3 regions of the Massilia sp. GCM10023247 genome follow, and region 3 is predicted to be linked to each of the others. Evidence: predicted binding sites of a transcription regulator. Region 3 holds the regulator's gene; each other region holds the start of a gene.

Region 1 (7,626 bases), on a different contig from region 3:
ACTTGCCGGTGGGCTGGGACGATCTCGACGATGGCGGCAGCGCCACCGCCTTCGGCACCGCCTTCCTCAAGAAACGCGAATACCTGTACATGCGGGTGCCGTCGGTGATCGTGAGCGAGGGCGTCAACCTCGTCATCAATCCGGCCCACCATGCGTACGACCAGGTCGAATTAAGTATTGCGCGGACCTTCAGGTTCGATCCGCGGATGTTCAAGCGCTAAAGCCGCACAGCTTGGGAAATTCGCGATGGCCTGTTAAAGACCGCTGGCGAAAGCAGATATCCAGATAAGAAGTCCTGCGGAAATGAACGATATGAGCAAACGAGCGAAAAATGCTTTCGTGAAAATGCCGATTTTTCGTTTTGGTATATCTTCCGGTAAAAAATAGGTCGATACATTTGTCGAAAATATAATACCAAAAAGTAGAAGAGGAGATAGACTTATTTTGTTTGGAAACACAATCGGTATCAGAACCGTACTTGCTGAGATTGTCAGGCCGAGGATGATCCAATCCAAAGCTTGGCGTTTATTTTCATGATTGCTTATCATGAGTCCTCCACCAACATGTTAGAAGAGTAAACGCCTACCTCTACGGGTAGGCGCCGAGCTTATCTCAAGCACACGTTACACGGCCAGTCTATACGTCACGTAAGCGATTCCACCAAAAATAATTGCACCTCCGACCATCCCAGCGATACCAAGAACGACACCGCGTAATGCTCCCATTCCCGCGGCACGTGCAATAGCCGAACCGGCGCTCTACCCGCCCATCCCGCCGGCGACAGCCCCTGCCGCACTGGCGTCCCCCCTGTCGGCTCCGGAAACCATAGAAATCTCATCCATAGTCAAAACTTGCATAATGTTCTCCTGAGCGTTAGTTAAACACTTGTTTCCTATGTGCAACCATGTTAGTCAGAAGAAAATTTTAAAGTCTTAACTATCCGCAAATACTCGTCTGCTGAGCTCATTTGCGCAGCTCGAAATTTCTTTTCGAAAGGAGTCGCAGTCCCGAGATCTTGATGAATACCAAGAGGCGAAGCGTTCGCATCCAAGGATGCTGAAAATTGGGATTAATCAAGGTATTTTGATGAGCCGATCATCCCATGGATCGGACAAAGCAGCCTGGCTATTTCCCCAACATCGACACCACGTTGTCCGCCCCCGGCGCCCCGAAGGCCTGCTGCTTGAGGATGTGCAGCTGGTCGCGCACCTGCGCCGCCTTTTCGAACTCGAGGTTCTTGGCGTGGTCGACCATGAGTTTTTCGAGGCGCTTGATCTCCTTGCCGATCTGCTTCTCGCTCATCGCCTCGATCTTGGCCGTGGCGGCCGCGTCTTCCAGGTTCTGGGCGCCCTCGAGCATCGCCTTCTGCGCCGCATTGCTGTAGACGCCGTCGATCAGTTCCTTGATCTTCTTTTGCACGCCGACCGGGGTGATGCCGTTGGCCTCGTTGAAGGCGATCTGCTTGGCGCGGCGGCGTTCGGTTTCGTCGATCGCGCGGCGCATCGAATCGGTCACGTGGTCGGCGTACAGGATGGCAACGCCGTTCAGGTTGCGCGCGGCGCGGCCGATGGTCTGGATCAGCGAGCGCTCGGAACGCAGGAAGCCTTCCTTGTCGGCATCGAGCACGGCCACCAGCGACACTTCCGGCAAGTCCAGGCCCTCGCGCAGCAGGTTAATGCCGATCAGGACGTCGAAGGTGCCCAGGCGCAGGTCGCGCAGGATCTCGACCCGCTCGACGGTTTCGATGTCGCTGTGCAGGTAACGCACCTTGATGCCGTGGTCGGATAGATATTCCGTCAGCTGCTCGGCCATGCGCTTGGTCAGGGTGGTGATCAGGACGCGCTCGTTCTTCGCGATGCGGTCGTTGATCTCGCTCATCACGTCGTCGACCTGCGACAGGGCAGGGCGCACGATGATCACCGGGTCGACCAGGCCGGTCGGGCGCACCACCTGCTCGACCACGTTGTCGGCATGCGCTTTTTCGTATTCCGCGGGCGTGGCCGACACAAAAATCGTCTGGCGCATCTTGCCTTCGAATTCCTCGAATTTCAGCGGGCGGTTGTCCAGCGCCGAAGGCAGGCGGAAGCCGTAGTCGACGAGATTCGTCTTGCGCGAGCGGTCGCCGTTGTACATGGCGGACAATTGGCCGACCAGCACGTGCGACTCGTCCATGAACATCAGCGCGTCCTTCGGCAGGTAGTCGACCAGGGTCGGCGGCGGTTCGCCCGGCATCGCGCCCGACAGGTGGCGCGAGTAGTTCTCGATGCCCTTCGTGAAGCCGATCTCGGCCATCATTTCCAGGTCGAAGCGGGTGCGCTGTTCCAGGCGCTGCTCTTCGATCAATTTGTTTTGCTGGCGGAATTCCTCGAGCCTGTCTTTCAGCTCGGCCTTGATCGACTCGATCGCGCGCAGGACGGTAGAACGCGGGGTCACGTAGTGCGAGCCCGGGTACACCGTAAAACGCGGAATCTTCTGGCGCACGCGGCCCGTCAGCGGGTCGAACAATTGCAGCGACTCGATCTCGTCGTCGAACATCTCGACCCGGATCGCCAGTTCGGCGTGCTCGGCCGGGAAGATGTCGATCGTGTCGCCGCGCACGCGGAAGGTGCCGCGGCTGAAGTCCATCTCGTTGCGCGAGTATTGCATCTGGATCAGGCGCGCGATGATGTCGCGCTGGGCCACCTTGTCCTTGTGGCGCAGCGTCAGGATCATCTTGTGGTATTCGTTCGGGTTACCGATACCGTAGATCGCCGAGACGGTGGCGACGATGATGACGTCGCGCCGCTCCATCAGCGACTTGGTGCAGGACAAGCGCATCTGCTCGATGTGCTCGTTGATCGACGAGTCCTTTTCGATGAACAGGTCGCGTTGCGGCACATAGGCTTCCGGCTGGTAGTAGTCGTAATAGGAGACGAAATACTCGACCGCGTTCTGCGGGAAAAATTCGCGGAACTCCGCATACAGCTGGGCAGCGAGCGTCTTGTTCGGGGCGAACACGATCGCCGGACGGCCGGCGCGGGCGATCACGTTCGCCATCGTGTAGGTCTTGCCGGAACCGGTCACGCCGAGCAGGGTCTGGTACATCAGCCCGTCTTCGATACCTTCGACCAGGCCGTCGATCGCGGTCGGCTGGTCGCCGGCCGGAGGGAAGGGCTGGTGCAGCTTGAAAGGCGAGTTCGGGAAAGTGATCACAGTCGGTTCCGGACCGGTTGCGATGGATACATCAGCCATGTTTCGAGACCTTTGCTAGAATAGGAGTTCGTTTGCGGCACTGCAGCAACGTGTCGCTTGTCCATACAACCGCTGCGAACCCACCGACAAAATCAGTTTATCACGATGACTTCCACCGCCTCCGCCAGCCTCTTCGGCGCCATCGACATGGCCCCACGCGACCCGATTCTGGGCATTACCGAAGCATTCAACGCCGATACCAACCCGGCCAAGATCAACCTGGGGGTGGGCGTCTATTACGACGACAACGGCAAAGTGCCTTTGCTGCAGTGCGTTCAAAAGGCGGAAGCGAAGTTGATGGAGCAGTTGTCGCCACGCACCTATCTGCCCATCGAGGGCCTGGCAGCGTACGACAAAGCCGTGCAAGAGCTCGTATTTGGGGCCGGCAGCGCCGTAATTCAAGAGAAGCGCGCAGTCACCGTGCAGGCCATCGGCGGCACCGGCGCGCTGAAGATCGGCGCCGATTTCCTCAAGCGCTTCTCGCCCGATTCGCAGGTCTTCATCAGCGATCCGAGCTGGGAAAACCACCGCGCCCTGTTCGAAAGCGCCGGCTTCGTCGTCAACCATTACACCTATTACGATCCCGCCACCCACGGCGTGGATTTCGACGGGCTGATGGCGTCGCTGCGCAAGATGGATGCGGGGGCTATCGTCGTGCTGCATGCCTGCTGCCATAACCCGACCGGCGCCGACCTGACCCAGCAGCAGTGGGGCCAGGTGATCGAAGCGGTCAAGGCCGGCGGCCTGATTCCCTTCCTCGACATGGCCTACCAGGGCTTCGGCAGCGGCATCGCCGAGGACGGCGCCGTGGTCGCCCGCTTCGTCGAGGCCGGCGGTCCGCTGCTGGTGTCGAACTCGTTCTCGAAATCGTTCTCGCTGTATGGCGAGCGCGTCGGCGCGCTGTCGGTCGTCGCATCGAGCAGCGAGGAAGCGGCGCGCCTGCTGTCGCAACTGAAACGCGTGGTGCGCACCAATTACTCGAACCCGCCGCTGCATGGCGGCAAGGTCGTTGCCACCGTGCTGTCCACGCCCGAGCTGCGCCAGCTGTGGGAAGAGGAGCTGGCCGGCATGCGCGTGCGCATCAAGGAAATGCGCGAAGCGCTGGTGCAGAAGCTGGCCGACAAGGCGCCTGGCCGCGACTTCGGTTTCGTGCGCGAGCAGGTCGGCATGTTCTCGTATTCGGGCTTGACCAAGGAGCAAGTGGGCAAGCTGCGCGACGAATCGATCTATGCCGTCGACACCGGCCGTATCTGCGTCGCCGCGCTGAACTCGAAAAACATCGATCTCGTCGTTGACGCGATTGCCAAAGTCCTCTAAAATCTTGGCTCTTCGCGCTTGAAGTCATCTTGAGGCAAGCGAGTACGAAGAGCAACACTATTCCCTGATAGCTCAGTCGGTAGAGCGACGGACTGTTAATCCGCAGGTCCCTGGTTCGAGTCCAGGTCGGGGAGCCAGAATTGAGAAAAGGGCCGCGTGCAAATGCGGCCCTTTTTGCATTGCGCGCGCGGATGTTGTCGTGGTTGTCGACAATATTTACAGCCCTAAGCTGGCGACCGCTATCCCTTCGCAACAAGTTGTTGATCAAAAAGCATATTTGCTTTTTGGCATGGTAATTGCTTATCTGTAAATGTTTCGCCCGGTGCCAGGCGCCGGGAACATAAACCAGAAAGCCTCCTGAAAGGATTACCATGATCAAGCACACCGCTTCCCGCACAGGCCTTCGCATCGCCGTTGCCGCCTTGCTCGCCAGTGCAGCCCTGGCGGCCGCGCCAGGCGCCAGCGCCGGCGTCCTGAACTGGACGCTGGCAGGGCCGGGCACTGTCTCGACCGAACACAGCGACGACACCGTCAAGCTGAACTACAACCTGTCCGGCTGGGAGGTGTATTCGCCCCAGACCTGGACCGCGAGCGCGGTTGCCGACAAGGCGGGCGAGTACAGCGTCCTGTGGAACTACAGCGGTTTCCACGCCTATTTCAACGTGACGGCCCGGCTCGCCGCCGACTCGCCCAGCGGCACCGACTGGCTGGTCAATGCCGGCCCGGCCAATTGCTGCAGCACGCCGTCGGGCGGTTTTACTTATACGGGGGCATACACCTTTACCAACGTGCAGGCGGGTGACCTGCTGCGCTTTCACTTCGGTGGAAGCAACAGCGATTCCGACGCGCGCATGTTCGGTTCGCTCTTGCTGACCCAGCAGCAGAACGACGTGCCGGAACCGGCATCGCTCGCGCTGCTCGGCCTGGGCCTGGCCGGCGTCGCCGCCGCGCGCCGCGCCCGCAAAGCCTGATTCCCGGAAAGACGCACGTGGCCGCATCGACGATGCGGCCTTTTTTCGTTCTGTGGACGCGCCCGGCGCGAACTTGCGTGCGGGGCCTTGCGCAATACTGTCGAGCGGTTATAATGCCAACCTCAATTCCCTGATAGCTCAGTCGGTAGAGCGACGGACTGTTAATCCGCAGGTCCCTGGTTCGAGTCCAGGTCGGGGAGCCAGAATTGTGAAAGCCACGTCGGTTGACGTGGCTTTTTTTTTGCGTTTTTCCGGCCGGGAGCACCAATGCGTGTCACCCCGCTCGCCGATAGCGACCGACTTCGCTGGCCCTCGGTTTTCCTGCTGGCGCCTAGCCGTGTAATACTTGATAATCGGCATGATTGTCCGACTTTGTTACCCTGGCTTTCCGCGTGGGCGAAAAAAACGAGAACGAATACATGACCAAGGCATCCCCTGACGCGTTACCCTCCTTCGATGTGAGTGATCCGGACATCCGGGATAAGCTGAGGCAACATATCGACGGGCTTCTCGCCGCAAACGATGGCGGGGCGATGTTTACATTCGCGCGGCGATGCCAGCGCGGCGAATTCGGGGATCCGGACTTCGCCATGATCCGCAGCTTGTACGAGCGCGAAGTCGAATTGGGAAGCAAGGCGGCGATGTTCAATCTGGCCTTGATGTATAGGCGTGGCGAATGCGCCGGTGTCGATGCCGAGAAAGCGAACATTGCGGCGAAAGGCTTATATGAGCAAGCGGCCGCGAAGGGCCACCATAACGCCATGCTCAACCTGGGGGCCATGTATCGTCGAGGCGATGGCGTACCCCAGGATCATGCGAAAGCTTTCGCCCTGTTCGAGGCTGCGGCAGCGAAAGGCAATACTTCTGCGCTGTTCAATCTTGGGCAAATGTATGGACGGGGGGATCTTGGGAGCCCCGACCTCGTCAACGCAAAGCGTTGTTTTGAAAAGGCGTCGGAGGATGAGCATGCGGCTTCCATGTTCAATCTGGCGCTCATTTACGCAGATGAAGCGGCCGACGAGGAGACCCTCGCCCGGGTCAAAGACCTGTATGAGCGCGCTGCCGCTAAAAACCATGCGGACTCGATGTATAACCTCGCCCTCATGTATTACGTGGGTGAGTTCGGTGAGCTCGATCGGTCACAGGCGGCCGCCTGGCTCGAAAAAGCAGCCGGGCTAAGGGATGCTGACGCGATGTTTGTGTTGGCCAAAATGCATAAATTCGACGAGTTTCCGGGCTCCGATGAGCAGAAAGCGCTGGCGCTTTTTTCCGCTGCGGCCGAGTTGGGGCATCCGGAGGCGCCGTCCTTCCTGCCCAACCCGATGATCGCGGCTGTTCTGGCCTCGCTTGAAGCCGAGAAAGTAGAGGCGGAGCTCAGGGCGAAAGCCGCCGTCGCTCTGGAGAATCTCGAAGAAAGGTTTTTCGACCTTCGGAGCAAACATTTGATCCAGGAGCCGGTGACGCTTGCGCATTTCACGACCTGGTCCGCGATCGAGAGCCTGTTGAGCCTGGAACCCGGCAAGGATGGTCGGAACTGCTTGCGCCAGTACCTGGTCGACTACATGAACGATCCGTCCGAGGGGCGGCGGCTGTTGAATTTTTGTGAGCTCGAATCAAGTGCGGAGTTTCCAGACGCTCGCGCAGCCAGTGAACTTCTGCGCGAGCTGTTCGACACCCAGTATTTCGGATCGTTTGCACGGCACAACAGCACCGCGCATCTATTGCCCTCGGTGTTTACCGTCTCGCTCACGCAAGAATCCGACCGTCTCGACCTGTGGCGGGCATATGGCAGGGATGGCGAGGGCTACTGCCTTGTCCTTCCTATTCCGGACAGGGAAAGGTCTGTCGTTCACGTCCGGAACCGGGATTCTTCCAAGGTTTTCCTGCCGGAGCAGTCGGCGACCGACGAGGAAGATGCAGAAGGGCAGCTGCTCGGCAAGATCGTCGTGGAGCCTCCCTTGCTGTATTGGATAAAGTATCAGGACGAAGACGTCGTCGAGCTGCTAGAAGAATTGATGGAACCGCTATCGGCTGTGCTGGAGCTGCAAGCCGCGGTATCCCCGCCCGTCTGGGACCGCATTGCTTCGTGTGCCACGGCGATCTTGCT
Region 2 (7,626 bases), on a different contig from region 3:
GCCTGGCCGACCAGGCTGCTGACCCGGTCGACAAAAAACAAGACGTTCTGCATGAAGCTGCTCCCGGACGCAAACGAAGCGCCACCCCGCGCTCGGGCGGGGTGACTACAACAGTGTTATTGCTGCGTGTTATTGCTGCGTGCTATTGCTGCGACGGGCCGCTTACGCCTTCTTCGGCGCCGGCGCCTTGCGTCCGAAATAGTGGTTGTAGGCCATGCGGCGCGGGTTGTTGGTGTCCATGTCCCACTTCATGGCGCGTTCGGCAAAGGCGCGCATGGACGCCTCGACTTTCTTGAACAGCGCGTTGCCGGCCCCTTTCTTGGCCACCACCTCGTCCCATACCGCCAGCTGCGCCTGCAACACCGAGTCCGGCGTCTTGTAGAACTTGACGCCCTGCTGGGCCTGCATCTCGCGGTAGTCCTTCGAATAGCGGTCGACCGCCTTCCAGGCCATGTCGGACGAGGACGCTTCGACCGCGTTCTCGATGATCGCCTTCATCTTCGGCGGCAGCGCGTTGTACTTGGTCTTGTTGAAGGAGATCTCGAAGGTCTCCGAGCTCTGGTGGAAGCTTTGCAGCATGCAGACCTTGGACACGTCGGGGAAGCCGAGCAGGCGGTCGGAGCTGGCATTGTTGAATTCGGCGCCGTCGAGCAGGCCGCGGTCCATGGCCGGCACGATCTCGCCGGCCGGCAGCGCATTCACCGCCGCGCCCATGGCGGTGAACAGGTCGATCGCCAGGCCGTTGGTGCGGAACTTGGTGCCCTTCAGGTCTTCGACCTTGCTGATCGGCTTCTTGAACCAGCCCAGCGGCTGGGTCGGCATCGGGCCGGTCAGGAAGGAGACGACGTTGGCCCCGATCCCGTTATACAGCTCGGCCAGCAATTCCTTGCCGCCGCCGTACTTGTGCCAGGCCAGGACCATGTTGGCATCCATGCCGAAGGCCGGACCCGAGGTCCACAGCGCAATCGCGCTCTGCTTGCCGTAGTTGTAGCCCATCACGCCGTGGCCGCCGTCGAGCGTGCCCTTCGACACTGCGTCGAGCAGGCCGAAGGCCGGCACCACGGCCCCGGCCGGCAGCACCTCGATCTTCAGTTCGCCGCCGGTCATGTCGTTGACCTTCTTGGCGAAGTCGAGCGCGTATTCGTGGAAGATGTCCTTGCTCGGCCAGGTGCTCTGGAAGCGCATCTGCTTGGGTGTCTGTGCGGTGGCGATCATCGGGACTGCCAGCATCGTGGACGCTGCGGCAGTTCCCAGGAACTTACGGCGGTTCGATACGGATTGCTTCGACTCCTTGTCAACCTTCTTCATGGTACGTCTCCTGTCTAGTTATATGTATAAGCGACTGATAAACGACTGAATCGACACACGCACAGCTTGTGGAATTGGGCAGGACCTCCTTGGATGCATATTTGGCACAACTCTTCGCAGAATGGGCTTGTTTCCTTACGGATTTCTTACGCCGGAAGCGTGCAGGGGCGCCCTGACGGCCGCGCGCGGGCGCTCGAGGACCCGGGTCGCGCTTCCAGTTGGACCGCGGCGACGCCGGGCTTACGCATGCGGCGCGTCAAGCGGAACTGAAATGATGCGGATTTCGCGCTGCAAATCCGTCGTGGGGAAGGAGGAGATGCGCTGTTGGGGCGCAGGAAGCCGGCGTAGCGGGCGCTACGCCGCGGATGAGCGCCGCCCTGCCCTGGGCAAGGCGGCGCGCAGGCCTAAAAGCTTAGCGGACCGTCACGCTGACGCTGGCCTGGCCGATGTTGCCGGCGGCGTCGCGCACCACGGCCTGGACGGTGTGCACGCCGGCTGCCCACTTGCGGGTGTTCCAGCCATACGCCAGCGTGCCGCCGGTGCCCTGGGCGACGAGCTTGCCGTCGATCAGCAGTTGCTGGGACAAGGCAGCCGCGCCCAGGTTATCGCCGGCACTCACGCTGACCGACACCGTGCCCGAGGCCGAGCCGGCAACCGGGTTGACGATGCGCACCGTTGGCGCCGTGGTATCGGCTGCGCTGCCGCTACCCGAACCCGTCGCGCCGCCCAGCGGCGCCGCATTCGCCACGTTGACGGCGACGGCGGCCGAGCGTCCGGCGTTGCCCGCCGCATCGTAGGCGATGGCGACCAGGTTGTTCATGCCGTTCGGCGAACCGGCCGAGTTCCAGCTGAAGCCGAAGGGCGCGCTGCTGTCGCTGGCCACGACGCTGCCGTTGACCTCGAGGTCCACGCGCGTCACGCCGACATTGTCGGTGGCGCTGGCATCCACCGCGACCAGCCCGCTGACGCTGCTGCTGCCGAGCGGCGCGGTGATCGCGGCGACGGGCGCGCTCGCGTCCGGCGGCGGCAGTGCCGCGCGGGCCGCCTGCACGGCGGCCACGGCATTCACGCGCCCATGACCGAAGTACTTGTCGCGGCCCGCGGTGCCGAGGTCGAGCGCGGTCGAGAACAGCAGGCTTTCGATCGCCGCCCCCGACAAGGCCGGGGCGGCCGCCATCATCAGGGCCGCCACGCCGGCGGCTACCGGGCTCGCATACGAGGTGCCGTTGACGCTTGCATAGCCGCCGCCCTGGCGGGTGGTCCAGATGCCGCTGCCGGGCGCCGCCAGCGACACGAAACTGCCGTAACTGGACCAGCTCGCGCGGCTGTCGCTGCTGGTGGTGGCGCCGACGACGATCATTGCACTGTTGGGCGCATAGCCCTGGTCGGTGCCCGTATTTCCGGACGAAACGAATACCAGACCACCCTTCGACTTCAGGTAGTTGGCGGCGCTGGTGACCGAGCTGCTGGTGGTGACGCCGCCATAGCTGACGTTGGCCACCCGCGCGCCGTTGTCGGCCGCATGGATCAGGCCGCGCGCGATCGTGCTGTACGAGCCATAGCAGGTGCCGCTGGCGGCATCGCGATAGGCCACGCGCAGCGGCATGATGCGCGCCCCGCCCGCGATGCCGACCACGCCGACGCCGTTGTTGCTGACCGCCGCAGCCGCGCCCGCGACCGAGGTCCCGTGGCCGCATACGTCGGCGAGGTTGGTATTCGAATCGTAGAAGTTGAACCCTGGAACCAGGTTCGGCACCAGGTCGGGATGGGCAGAATCGATACCGGAATCGAGGATGGCGATCGTCACGCCGGCGCCCAGCGTCGTGTCCCAGGCCAGCGGCGCGCCGATCTTGTTGACATGCCATGCGCTGCCGATGTACGGATCGTTGACGGCCAGCGTGCTCTCCACCAGCCTGTCGAGTTCGGCAAATTTGACATGCGGATTGTGGCGCAGGCGCGCCAGCACGGCTTGTTCCGAAGCATTTCCGGGAAGGTCGACGATGTGCAGGCCGCTCTGGCCCAGCTTGCGGCGCTTGTGGCCGGGTATGTTGACGATGGTGTCGAGGGCCTGGGGCGTTACCCCGTCGCGCACCTCGACCAGTACCCGTCCGCGCACGAAATCGCCGGGCTGTGCTGCCGACGCGCTGCAGGCAAGGCTGGCGCCCAAGGCGGCGATGGCGCAGGCGAGGATGGTAAAGCTAGGTTTGTTGCTGTTCATTGCTAATCCTGTTGATTAATTATCAACAGGACTGCCCGCGTGCGAGCGCACCCGGCCGCGCCGGCGACAAGCAAGGTCGGCGGACGGTCCGGCGATCGAAACACATGCATCTGGCAGTCCTGCCGTCATGGGGCGGTGCGCCCGGTAGACCGTGACTTTGCGTCCCGCGCTTTCGCGCGGTATGCCTTTTCAGAGTGAATCGATGTTAGACGGTCTAATTCCCGAACGCAACTTCACTGTCATGCAGCGTGGGTTTTTCGTCTTAATGCAAAAGCACAGTTGTCGAAAAGAGCAGCGCTATGGCGCTTTAAACAACTGCGCTGCCGGCTTTTATTTGTTGCGGGAAAAATGTTGATTAATGGATTCGTTTCTTGCGCCCAAATATTTGTGTTACATCAACGTCGAAAGAATTTACACATCATCGTTTTCCAAATCCCATCTGTATTTACAAGCCCTTGATTTACATGGCCTTCTTTTTTGCGGCATGCATCTTGCATAAATCATGGTGATTCTCGGCAATGTATTGCTATTTCAATGGGGGAATAGTGCAAAGTCCGGAATTCGAGCTGCTAATGGTTACAAGGAAATTTTCTTTTGACCAAATAGTTGCGATAACAAACCTGATCAAATGTTGATTGAAAAGGCCATACCATGAATGCTCCAAAGACACTCAAGCGTTTCATTGCGACCGCAGCATTGCTGGGTGCGGCAGGGTCCAGCCAGGCCTCGCTCATCCAGGTAGGCACGATTACCGATACCGGCACAGGATTCGGTAACGTGAATACGGTACTCACCCTCCAGAACAACAACCAGACCGGACTCACCTCCGGCGCGGTGATGCGCTCCGGCGGCAGCGACACGACCACCGGCACTGTCCAGCCAGGCGGCGTGCACAACAGCACCTATTCGTTCGGCGAACTCAACGTCACCAACGCCGGCGACCTGCTGTTCGTCTTCAACGCTGCCGAACCCGGCAATACTGCGACGAACGGCGTCACGCTGGAGTCGCTGGTCCTCTCGATCTATTCGGACACCGGCGGCACTGCCCTGTACACCGCCAGCCTGCCGAATCCGATCACCTTCGCCACGACCGAGACGGGCATCGGCCGCTCCGGCTTCACGTTCGCCCTCGACGCCACCCAGGCCGCCGAGGCCCAGGCCTTCCTCAGCCCCACCAGCCGCATCGGCCTCGCCGCTTCGCTGTCGGGCGCCACCGGCGGCCCGGACACCTTCTTCGTCAGGGCATTGGACGACGACGGCCAAGGCCCCGGCAACGAGATCCCCGAACCGGGCAGCGTCGCCCTGCTGGGCCTGGGCCTTGCCGGCTTCTGGGGTGCGCGCCGCCGCGCACGGCGGCAGGGCTGAGTCATCGGATGGCGTTGGCCACAGCATGGCAGTTCGCACGCTGCTGGAGGGCGCCGGTTTCGTTCACGCTTCCATTCGAGGGAGTCGCCCGGCACGATGTGCCGGGCGTTTTTTATTGCTGGGATTCGTAAAAGTCGCGCTCCCGCCTCAATATCAAAACCTTGTTGTCATAAGGAAATATAAGCGCTACTCTATTGCGGGCGGAGCTACCGATCAAGGCATGTTTATCGATGCATCTACCTCGGTCGCCGCACATTTAGTTAACTGTTCGAAGAGAAGTGAATGGCGAGGATTAAGAAAACGAGCGCTGCCGAAGATGTCGTCGACATCGTTGCCGCAATGCCGTGGTGGGCTGGTGTCGCGCTGGCGATCCTTTTCTACCTCGTGTTAAGTTCGATGGCGTCCACCCGGCTGGTGACAGCAGCCAGCAGCCCGGAACAAATGAGCCAGGTGATGGTGGGCATGATGACGCAGATCCTCGCAGAGATTGGCCAATATCTTGTCCCGCTTCTTTGCTTGGCAGGGGCCGGAATTTCATTTGTACGGCGCCGGAAGCGCGCGCAACTCGTCGATAAGGTCGTCACTGGTGCCGGCTCGAGGCCCCTCCAAGAGATCAGCTGGCAGGAGTTCGAACAACTGGTGGGCGAAGCGTTTCGCCGCCGCGGCTTTGCCGTCAAGGAGAACGGTGGCGGCGGCGCCGACGGCGGTATCGATCTCGTGCTCAGCAAGAACGGTGAAAAATTCGTCGTCCAATGCAAGCAGTGGCGCGCCATGAAGGTCGGGGTGACGGTCATTCGGGAACTCTACGGTGTCATGGCCGCCGGTGGCGCCGCAGGCGGATTTGTCGTGACGTGTGGAACGTTCACCGAGGAGGCCAAGGCTTTCGCGAAGGGTCGCAACCTCATCCTGCTTGGCGGTAGCGAGCTCGAAAAGATGATGCGGGAAACGCCGCGTGTCCCTGCTGCGAGGCCGGTGGCTACCCCTGCAACGGCCGGGGCCGGGAGAGCGCATCCCAACTGCCCACTCTGCGCCAACTCCATGCTGTTGCGGACGGCTCAGCGGGGTGCGAACGCAGGAAAACAATTCTGGGGCTGCTCGACGTATCCATCTTGCAGGGGCACGGTTTCTGCAGAGTGAATGAGGGAGTAAGGCGGCAGCCTGACACAAGCTTGGTGCCAATGCAGGGCCGACTACTCCGGCAAAATATTGTGGCCATAGGGACCGTGTCCGAATGTCAGACCAGACCCCGTGCACGTGCTGGCCGGCCGGCGGGCGCCGGGGAGCCGTACCTGGTCACGCGGGCACGATCGCACGCACGACCGGGATCTTCTGCAATAACGCCACGATGGCCGCGGAAATGAGGAAGGCCGCGACCGTGACGACCGGAATCCCGATCCACGGATTGATGAAGTTGTAATCGAAGCCCCGGATGTCGAGTGCGAACAGCACCATGACGTGCACCAGGTAAACGCCGAAATTCACCCGGCTCAGGGGTTTGAGGGCCTTCACCAGGGTCTGCGACCTGGTCACGAGGGCGCCACTGTATTCCTTCAGCAGCAGGAAGGCCGCGGCCGCGGCCAGGGCCACGAATGGCGAAGTATAGGCATAGAAGGTCTCGTTCCCCTGCGCGACCTGCACCGACCGCACCCAGGTCAGGACGGCGATCGCGGCGGTACTCCCGAACCACACGAGCAAGGCGGGCACCGTCCACGAGCGCTTGAACTGTACCCGGCCGTAGAGCACGGCGCCAAGCACGATATAGCCGGCGTACAGCGAGAGGAAGCCCCAGTTGATGCCGACGTACTCTTGCTGGGTGATAAAGAACACGGTTGGCACCAGCGTCGCACCGACCAGCCACGCCCCCATCACGAACAGCAGCGTTTTCGTCGTATTGGCCTGGAAAAACCCGGCCATTACAGGAAGGAAGAGATAAGCGCCAAGCAGCGTGTAGAGGTACCACAGGTGGGCGACGACGGGTGCTTTCAGGATGCGGGCAATCCATGCATCGAAATCCGTGCCGGTGTACTTGAACCAGGCCAGGTAGAGGACGGACCAGGCGAAGAGCGGAACACCAATGCGCCACAATCGCTTCAGGATCGAGGAGACCGTCGATTCACGCGGCAGGAGTAGCGCGCCGGTCACCATGAAGAACAAGGGCACCGCCATGCGCGACAGGCTTTCGTAGGCGTTCACCGCCCACCAGTGGCGCTCGTTCAACAAGGGGAAACCCTTGGCCGATACGTGGATACAAATGACCATGAAGATGGCAACCAGGCGAATGCAATCGAGCGAGACGTCTCTGTCCGTTTTCAGGGCGGTCATTTCACGCATAAAGGCCGTATTGTTATTTTTAAGCAACCGAGACACGCCCACCGGCAGGAAGCCGGGCTGCGGACGAGGGCCGCAAGTGCCACGCATCGGGAATTCTTGGCGGAAGCGGTGAGATTCGAACTCACGAACGGGTTCCCCCGTCGGCAGTTTTCAAGACTGCTGCCTTCAACCACTCGGCCACGCTTCCTGTGAAGAACCGGCATTATACATAATTCACTCTGCCGGCGGCAGATGATCGGGGCGGGCACGCGCTAGACCAGCAGCCAATTTTCCCTCAGCCCCTGCTCGAAACGCCCGGCCGGAAGCGGCGCGGCGTACAGGTAGCCCTGCACCTCGTCACAGCCCGAGGCGCGCAGGAAGCTCAGCTGCTCGAGCGTCTCCACTCCTTCGGCAATCACGCGGTG
Region 3 (7,626 bases):
ATGTCCGGCGAGCGCCTGGTGCACCATCCGGGGCCCGACATGTCGGTGGTGACCCGGCCCGTGGTCGAGAGCATGGCGCCGGGCCGCCCGCGCATGACGCTCGACGCCGAGCGCGGCGAGGTGTTTCATGGCGAGAACCGCGTCGAACTGATCGGCAAGGTCGACATCCTGCGCCCGGCGACCCCGACCAGCGAAGCGCTGCACGCCCAGACCGACGCGCTGACCGTGCTGGCCGACGACGAAATCATCAAGACCGAGCGCCCGGTACGCATGACGCTCGGCGCGGCGACGGCCGAAGGCATCGGGCTGGTGGCCGAGAACCCGGCCCAGAAGCTGCACCTCGGCGGGCGCGGCAAGATCGTCTACCCGCCGCGCCCGAACGGTGCGACCACCCAATAACAGGAACGAAACCACATGAAAAAATTGCTTGCCGCCGCCTTCCTTTCGCTGCTGTCGCTGTCGGCCTCGGCCGAGAAGGCGGACTCGCTCAAGCAGGCCGTCGTCGAATTCGATTCGTTCGATATCGACGAAGTCACGCAGACCCGCATCCTGACCGGCAACGTCATCGTCACGCGCGGCACGCTGCTGCTCAAGTCCGACCGTGCGCTGCTCAAGGAAACGCCGGAAGGCTACATGAGCGTCACCCTGACCTCGGCGCCGGGCCGCGTGGCCACCTTCCGCCAGAAGCGCGACGGCGGGCCGGACCTGTGGATCGAGGGCCAGGCCGAGCGCATCGAATACGAAGAGCGCGAAGAAGTGGTGAAGCTGTTCTCGAAGGCGATCGTGAAGGAACTCGAGAACGGGCGCGTGACGAATGAGCTCCGCGGTCCCTACATCTCCTACGACAACCGGCGCGAAGTGGCGGCCGTGCGCAACGACCCGAGCGGCCAGACCAAGGCCGGCGGCGGACGCGGCACCCTGATCATCGCTCCGCGCAACACCGCGCCGGCTCCCGCGCCCAAGGCGGGCGCCGCGCCGGCACCGGCAGCAGGGAAAAAATAATGAAGGATGATCACGACAAGCGCAGCACCCTGGTCGTGCGGGGGCTGCAGAAAAGTTACGGCAAGCGCCTGGTCGTGCGCGACGTCTCGCTCGAAGTCGGGTGCGGCGAAGTCGTCGGCCTGCTCGGCCCGAACGGCGCCGGCAAGACCACCTCGTTCTACATGATCGTCGGCCTGGTGCCGTCGGACGCCGGCACCATCGAAATCAACGGCACCGACATTTCGAGCCTGCCGATCCACCGGCGCGCGGTGCTCGGCCTGTCCTACCTGCCGCAGGAAGCCTCGGTGTTCCGCAAGCTGACGGTGGAAGACAATATCCGCGCCGTGCTCGAACTGCAGCACGACGAAAACGGCAAGGCCCTGGGCAAGGCGGCGCTCAACGAGCGCCTCGACTCGCTGCTGGCCGAACTGCAGATCGAGAAGCTGCGCGAGAACCCGGCGCTGTCGCTGTCGGGCGGCGAGCGGCGCCGCGTCGAGATCGCGCGCGCGCTGGCGACCAACCCGCGCTTCGTGCTGCTCGACGAACCGTTCGCCGGGGTCGACCCGATCGCCGTGATCGAGATCCAGCGCATCGTGCGCTTCCTGAAGGAGCGCGGCATCGGGGTCCTGATCACCGACCACAACGTGCGCGAGACGCTCGGCATCTGCGACCGCGCCTATATCATCAACCAGGGCGCCGTGCTGGCTTCGGGCCGCCCTGACGACATCATCGCCGACGAGTCGGTACGACGCGTCTACCTCGGCGAACACTTCCGCATGTAGTCACGATAGCGCCCGATGAAACAATCCCTGCAACTCCGGACTTCGCAGCACCTGGCGCTCACGCCGCAGCTCCAGCAGTCGATCCGCCTGCTGCAGTTGTCCACGCTCGAACTGCACCAGGAGATCGAGCAGATCCTGTCCGATAACCCGCTGCTCGAGCGGATCGACGACCCGCTCGACAACTCGGTGCGCCTGCTCGCCGACGGCGCCATCAACGATGCGCCGGTCCAGCAGGCCGAGGCGCCGGCGCCGGGCGGCGAGGAAGCCGCAGCGCCCGCCGAGGCCGGCGAGGGCCTCGACGGCGGCGGCGATGTCGAGCGCGGCGAGGCCGACGCCGATTGGGGCGAGGCACCGCGCGCGGCCAGCGGCGACGGCGACGACGACGGCCGGCCGCAGCTGGGCGCGATCGGCGTGACGCTGCGCGAGCACCTGTCGGAACAGGTCCGGGTCACGGGCGCGAGCGCGCGCGACCGCGCGCTGGCCGAACTCGTAATCGACGCCATCGACGACAACGGCTACCTGGAAGAGCAGCTCGACGAGATCCACGCGCGCCTGCCGGCCGAGCTGGAAGTCGAGATCGAGGAACTGCGTTGCGCGCTGGCGCTGGTGCAAAGCCTGGACCCGGTCGGCGTCGGCGCGCGCAGCGCCAGCGAGTGCCTGGCCCTGCAGATCCGCCAAATGCCGGGCGTGCCGCTGGTGACGCGGCGCATGGCCCTGAAAATCGTCGAGGGGTATCTGACCTGGTTCGCCCAGCGCGAATTCAACAAGCTGAAAAAGGCGCTCGACTGCGACGACGAAGACCTGCGCGAAGCCCAGGCCGTCATCCGCCAGTGCAATCCGCACCCGGGCGCGGCCTTTGCGTCGAGCACCTCCGACTACGTGGTACCGGACGTTATTGTCCGCAAGAACGGGGCCGGCTGGAGCGTGATGCTCAACAGCGAAGTCATGCCGCGCCTGCGCGTGAATAACCTGTACGCGGCATTGCTCAAGCAGGGCAAGGGCGAAGGCCAGATGAGCGCGCAGTTGCAGGAAGCGAAATGGCTCATCAAAAATATGCGCCAGCGTTTCGACACGATCCTGCGTGTGTCCCAGGCAATTGTCGAGCGCCAGCGCAACTTTTTCAGCCATGGCGCGGTTGCCATGCGTCCCCTTGTGCTTCGTGAGATAGCTGATACACTAGGCCTACACGAGAGCACCATTTCTCGTGTAACAACTCAAAAATTCATGCTGACCCCCCACGGCATGTTTGAGCTGAAGTATTTCTTCGGAAGCCACGTCGCCACCGAAGCGGGGGGCGAAGCCTCTTCGACGGCGATTCGGGCGCTCATTGCGCAACTGACAGGAGCAGAGGACCCCAAGAACCCATTATCCGATAGCAAGATCGCGGAAATGCTCGGTGAACAAGGCATGGTCATCGCGCGCCGCACGGTTGCAAAATACCGCGAGGCACTCAAGATCCCTCCCGTCAGTCTCCGCAAATCCTTGTAATGACGGCAGCCAGGCGCGCGCCATGCGCGTCACGGACGCCGTTCCTTTTTCAAAGGAGTGTGTATGAATCTCACCATCAGCGGTCACCACCTCGACGTAACCCCCGCCATCCGTGAATACGTACAGAACAAGCTGGAACGCATCACCCGCCATTTCGATCAAGTGATCGACTCCCATGTGATCCTCGCCATCGACAACCTGACCGAGAAAGAAAAAAGGCAGAAAGCCGAGATCACCATGCGCCTGTCCGGCAAGACGGTGCACGTAGAGAGTGTGGCGCAAGACCTGTATGCGGCGATCGACCTCCTGATCGACAGGCTGGATCGCCAGGTGATGAAGTACAAGACCATCCTGCAGAACCATAGTCACGAGGCGCTCAAGCGCCGCCCTGAAGGCGGAGAGGCTGTTGCTGTCTAATCGGCAACGAAGCACCGTCTGAACGAGGGCGCCGGAAGGCGCCCTTTTCACATTTGGGACTCAGTACTCGCCGGCTTCGGTAAAATGCATGTCTTTCACACAAGCCCTAGAACCATGACAGACCATGTCCTGACCCGCGTTGCCAACGGCACCGGCGTGATTACCCTCGACCGGCCGCAGACCCTCAACTCGCTGTCGCTCGCCATGGTGCGGCGCCTGGCCGAGACCTTGCTGGCCTGGCGCGACGATGCCGCCGTTGCCGCCGTCGTGATCACCAGCAGCAGCCAAAAAGCCCTGTGCGCGGGCGGCGACATTCGTTTCTTCCACGAGGTCGGCAACTTGCCTCCGACCGGCGGTAGCGCCCTGCTGGAAGACTTCTTCACCGAAGAATACGCGCTCAACCACCTGATTCACTTCTACCCGAAACCGTATATCTCGATCATGGATGGGGTCGTCATGGGGGGCGGCATGGGCATTGCCCAGGGCGGTCCCGAGACCGGCCTGCGCATCGTCACCGAGCGCACGAAAATGGCGATGCCGGAAGTGAACATCGGCCTGTTCCCGGATGTCGGCGGCAGCCATTTCCTGTCGCACGCGCCTGGGCAACTCGGCAACTATCTCGGCCTGACGGGCTTGACCATCGGCGCGGCCGACGCCTTGTATGTCGGGCTGGCCGACCTGTTCGTGCCAAGCGCGCGGCTGGGCGAGCTGAACGCGCTGATCGCGTCGACGCCGGGCGCGCAGCTGGCGGAAAGGATCCGCGCCTTCGGCGCCGGCCATGCGGACGATGCCGGCCCCGCCAGCCTGGAAGCGGCACGCGCTGCGATCGACACCCATTTCGGCGCCGGTTCGGTGGCGGCGATCATGGCCTCGCTCGAGACCGACGCCAGCCCGTTCGCGCAAAAGGCGCTGGCCGCGATGCGCCAGCGTTCGCCGCTGCTGATGTGCGTGACCCACGAGCTGCTGCTGCGCGGCGCCTCGCTCGGGGTGGCCGACTGCCTGCGCCTGGAACGCTCGCTGGTGCGCCGCAATTTCGAGCACGGCGAAGTGCTCGAAGGCATCCGCGCGCTGGTCATCGACAAGGACAATGCGCCGCAGTGGAATCCGCCGACGCTGGGTGAGGTGACGCCCGAGATGGTGGCGCGCTTTTTCGAGCCTGTGTGGCCGGCGTACGCGCACCCGCTGCGGCACTTATAAATAACTAAGCACCTGTAACGTCAACAGCCACGACTGATAACCCTTCGGCAAATCTATATTATCAGTCGCGACAGTATATTGCTGGAACAACATTCGCGTCGCGCGCCGCATGGGCAAAAGAAGAAATAATCCAAAGTAATTGCACAACTGCGCCAGTTACTTGCTGCCCAGCTTTAATTTTTGTGAATTCATTTGCGATGGCGTTTTTCGACAAGAACGAGCAGGCCAATACGCACTTTCGCCGCAGTCGAAAGTCTCGTTGAAGGTCCGTAAGATACAAATCAATATTTTTTGGGTCGCCTTGTCGAACTCTGCTAATGTTGGTTTGGACACCGTCCAAATTATAGGTGTAAGCGAACTTGTCGTGTAATTTCTTTAATAATTGCGCCTTAGTGAAAAACATATGACCGAGATTTTTAACGCCTTGACCAACTACTTCATGCATTTTGGATGCGGATACTGATTCGTCACCGTATTTTGAATGAATAAAGGTAATAGTGCCCTCTGAGCTATTCAAGGTTATATGGTCCGCCCATTCTGTTCCTAGGTCATCGCAAAAAATATAATCATCGTTAGCGTGAATTGTCTCTACAGCACTGAAAACGCAATCATTCGAGAAGGAGGTGGATTGAGCTGTAACCATTCCTTTTTCTGAAGTAACAGCACTAAGTACGGGATATGGGTGCAAGATTTCCAAAATACTATCAATTTCGGAGACTCCAGATGTATCCTCAAAACAGTTGCCCATGAAATACATAAATTTTGGATCGGCGAAGCATATACTGTAGAGTCCGTTTTTTGTCAGGTACTTTAACAGTGAGTCAGTCCGGCCCAACTCGTCTATCCGAAATTTTCTTAATGATGGAACGTGCAAAGTCAAAGACTTGCTGTTATGGCGAAGGCGAGCCCCTTTTTCAGAGCCGACAATGTTCAGGTTCGCGTCGATTTCATAAACCTTTTCGAGTCGGGAAAATATTTCATGGAGCAAGCGGTCCGAAACAGGGGCCAGCGTCTTGTCCTTTCTTGCACGCCAGAGTGCAATTTCTCCGTTATTAATGCGATCCGTTACCACGCCTGCTTCGATTAGAACGGCTGTTGGCTGCGTTGCTTGCAATACTTCGTCGAGGATAGCCATCCTTGCGAAGGAATTTAGGAACGATTTCTCGCCACCGGAATTCTGCAACGAAAGAATCTGTTCGTTGCACCATTCTGCAATATCATCGACTGACTTTCTTTCTGAGGCCTCTACTAACCGCCCGGAATTTGTCGAGAAGGTCTTAAGGATGCCTCCCTGACGGATTTTGAAAAAATAAGGTATGGACCGGCCTGCCGCGTGCGTCGAGAACAAGCCTTTTAAATCTGCCGCCTCGAACGACCGTGCGCGCATCGCACGATCTGAAACAGTCATATTTCTAAGCGCTATCTTCTGGTACTCGACTGCGTCGTCATCAAAAGTAGATGTTAGGCGTGATCCGTGTATAAGGTCTAAACAGGCGTCGAGTTCATCGCTAATGTTGGCGCAGCTCTTCCGGAAAGCGGCAACGTATTTGTCGAATTCCAACACTGCTATGTAAGCATAAATGGAATCCTTTACTTCCTCTTCAATAAAATATACAGGGCGCGCTGACTCAAAAACTCGGGCCGATAATAGGTACTTCACTCCATTAGGAGTGGTCCGTGCCTGTCGAGTCGTTTCTAGTATTACTTCGCCCCCATCTACTATATTACTCATCGCGCCTGCTAAGATAGAAGAGATCCCCAAATCAAGGTCCACGCCTTCTTTTGCTACGTAGAATTGGGCGTTCTTAGTAAGTCTGAGTCGGTTCGGCATGCAAGTTACCTCCTGAGGATTCGACAACGCAACAACATCATTGCTGCATCCGGACTCGGGTCAATTGATTGTCAGCTATAGCAAAGCACCCGGGTGCCTTGCTACGCGCTTTTCATTGTCGGTCGATATCGAATTCTAACAAGAAAGCAATATGAATGAGGTGTAATATTTTTATAGATGGGTTACGGCAGAAACGGGAAATCCCATTGAAAGTCGTAGCTTACGGCTACGACTGCTCGCGGTGGCGCAGCACGACGCGCTCGGTCTCGCCGAAATAGGCGGCCAGGCGCTCGGCCATGTAGACCGAGCGATGCTGGCCGCCGGTGCAGCCGACGGCGACCGTCAGGTAGCTGCGGTTGTCGGTCTTGAACGAAGGCAGCCATTTCTCGACGAACTGGCGGATGTCCTTCAGCATTTCGGTGGCGCTCGGCTGGGCGTCGAGGAAGGCGATCACCGGCGCGTCCTTGCCCGTCAGCGGGCGCAGGGTATGGTCGTAATAGGGGTTCGGGATGGCGCGCACGTCGAACACGAAATCGGCGTCGAGCGGCACGCCGACCTTGAAGGCGAAGGATTCGAAGTACAGCGTCAACGGCGCATGCTTGGCCTCGGCCAGTTCCTTGACCCAGGCGCGCAGCTTGTTGGCCGATGCTTCGGAGGTGTCGATCACGTGGCCCAGCTGCTCGATCGGCGCCAGGCGTTCGCGCTCTTCGGCGATGCACTCGATCAGGGTACGGCGCGACGCCGGGTTTTCGCCCGGGCGCAGCTCGTGCGACAGCGGGTGGCTGCGGCGCGTTTCCGAGAAGCGCGCCACCAGCGAGTGGGTGCTCGAGGTCAGGAACATCACCTTCAACTCGTGACCGTCGGCCTTCAGTGCCTCGACCGTCAGCGGCAACTCGGTCAGCGATTCGGACGAACGGGCATCGACCGCGA

Evidence for each region. The regulator sigma-54, encoded in region 3, starts transcription at its own class of promoters, with help from an activator protein. The targets are predictions, from matches to a motif close to TGGCANGNAANCTGCTTT.
Region 1: a site for sigma-54 is predicted at 4,834-4,851, ahead of ACFPAH_RS09625 (PEP-CTERM sorting domain-containing protein). Genes of this name have one in related genera too.
Region 2: a site for sigma-54 is predicted at 4,007-4,024, ahead of ACFPAH_RS16680 (PEP-CTERM sorting domain-containing protein). Genes of this name have one in related genera too.

The regions. Positions count from the first base shown of each region.
Region 1 is NZ_JBHSIB010000010.1:83,111-90,736, forward strand. It holds gene ACFPAH_RS09600 (RES family NAD+ phosphorylase) at 1-221, shown strand, start outside; gene ACFPAH_RS09605 (hypothetical protein) at 255-548, opposite strand; gene uvrB (excinuclease ABC subunit UvrB) at 1,126-3,231, opposite strand; gene ACFPAH_RS09615 (aromatic amino acid transaminase) at 3,337-4,548, shown strand; tRNA gene ACFPAH_RS09620 (tRNA-Asn) at 4,610-4,685, shown strand; gene ACFPAH_RS09625 (PEP-CTERM sorting domain-containing protein) at 4,920-5,519, shown strand; tRNA gene ACFPAH_RS09630 (tRNA-Asn) at 5,647-5,722, shown strand; gene ACFPAH_RS09635 (tetratricopeptide repeat protein) at 5,939-7,626, shown strand, end outside.
Region 2 is NZ_JBHSIB010000021.1:102,130-109,755, forward strand. It holds gene ACFPAH_RS16665 (TRAP transporter small permease subunit) at 1-53, opposite strand, end outside; gene ACFPAH_RS16670 (TRAP transporter substrate-binding protein) at 163-1,308, opposite strand; gene ACFPAH_RS16675 (S8 family serine peptidase) at 1,721-3,526, opposite strand; cyclic di-GMP riboswitch class I at 3,636-3,722, opposite strand; gene ACFPAH_RS16680 (PEP-CTERM sorting domain-containing protein) at 4,178-4,891, shown strand; gene ACFPAH_RS16685 (restriction endonuclease) at 5,174-6,028, shown strand; gene ACFPAH_RS16690 (acyltransferase) at 6,185-7,309, opposite strand; tRNA gene ACFPAH_RS16695 (tRNA-Ser) at 7,320-7,409, opposite strand; gene ACFPAH_RS16700 (putative bifunctional diguanylate cyclase/phosphodiesterase) at 7,474-7,626, opposite strand, start outside.
Region 3 is NZ_JBHSIB010000002.1:22,858-30,483, forward strand. It holds gene lptC (LPS export ABC transporter periplasmic protein LptC) at 1-399, shown strand, start outside; gene lptA (lipopolysaccharide transport periplasmic protein LptA) at 415-1,002, shown strand; gene lptB (LPS export ABC transporter ATP-binding protein) at 1,002-1,763, shown strand; gene ACFPAH_RS00120 (RNA polymerase factor sigma-54) at 1,779-3,251, shown strand; gene hpf (ribosome hibernation-promoting factor, HPF/YfiA family) at 3,315-3,668, shown strand; gene ACFPAH_RS00130 (enoyl-CoA hydratase/isomerase family protein) at 3,783-4,865, shown strand; gene ACFPAH_RS00135 (hypothetical protein) at 4,927-6,696, opposite strand; gene rapZ (RNase adapter RapZ) at 6,923-7,626, opposite strand, start outside.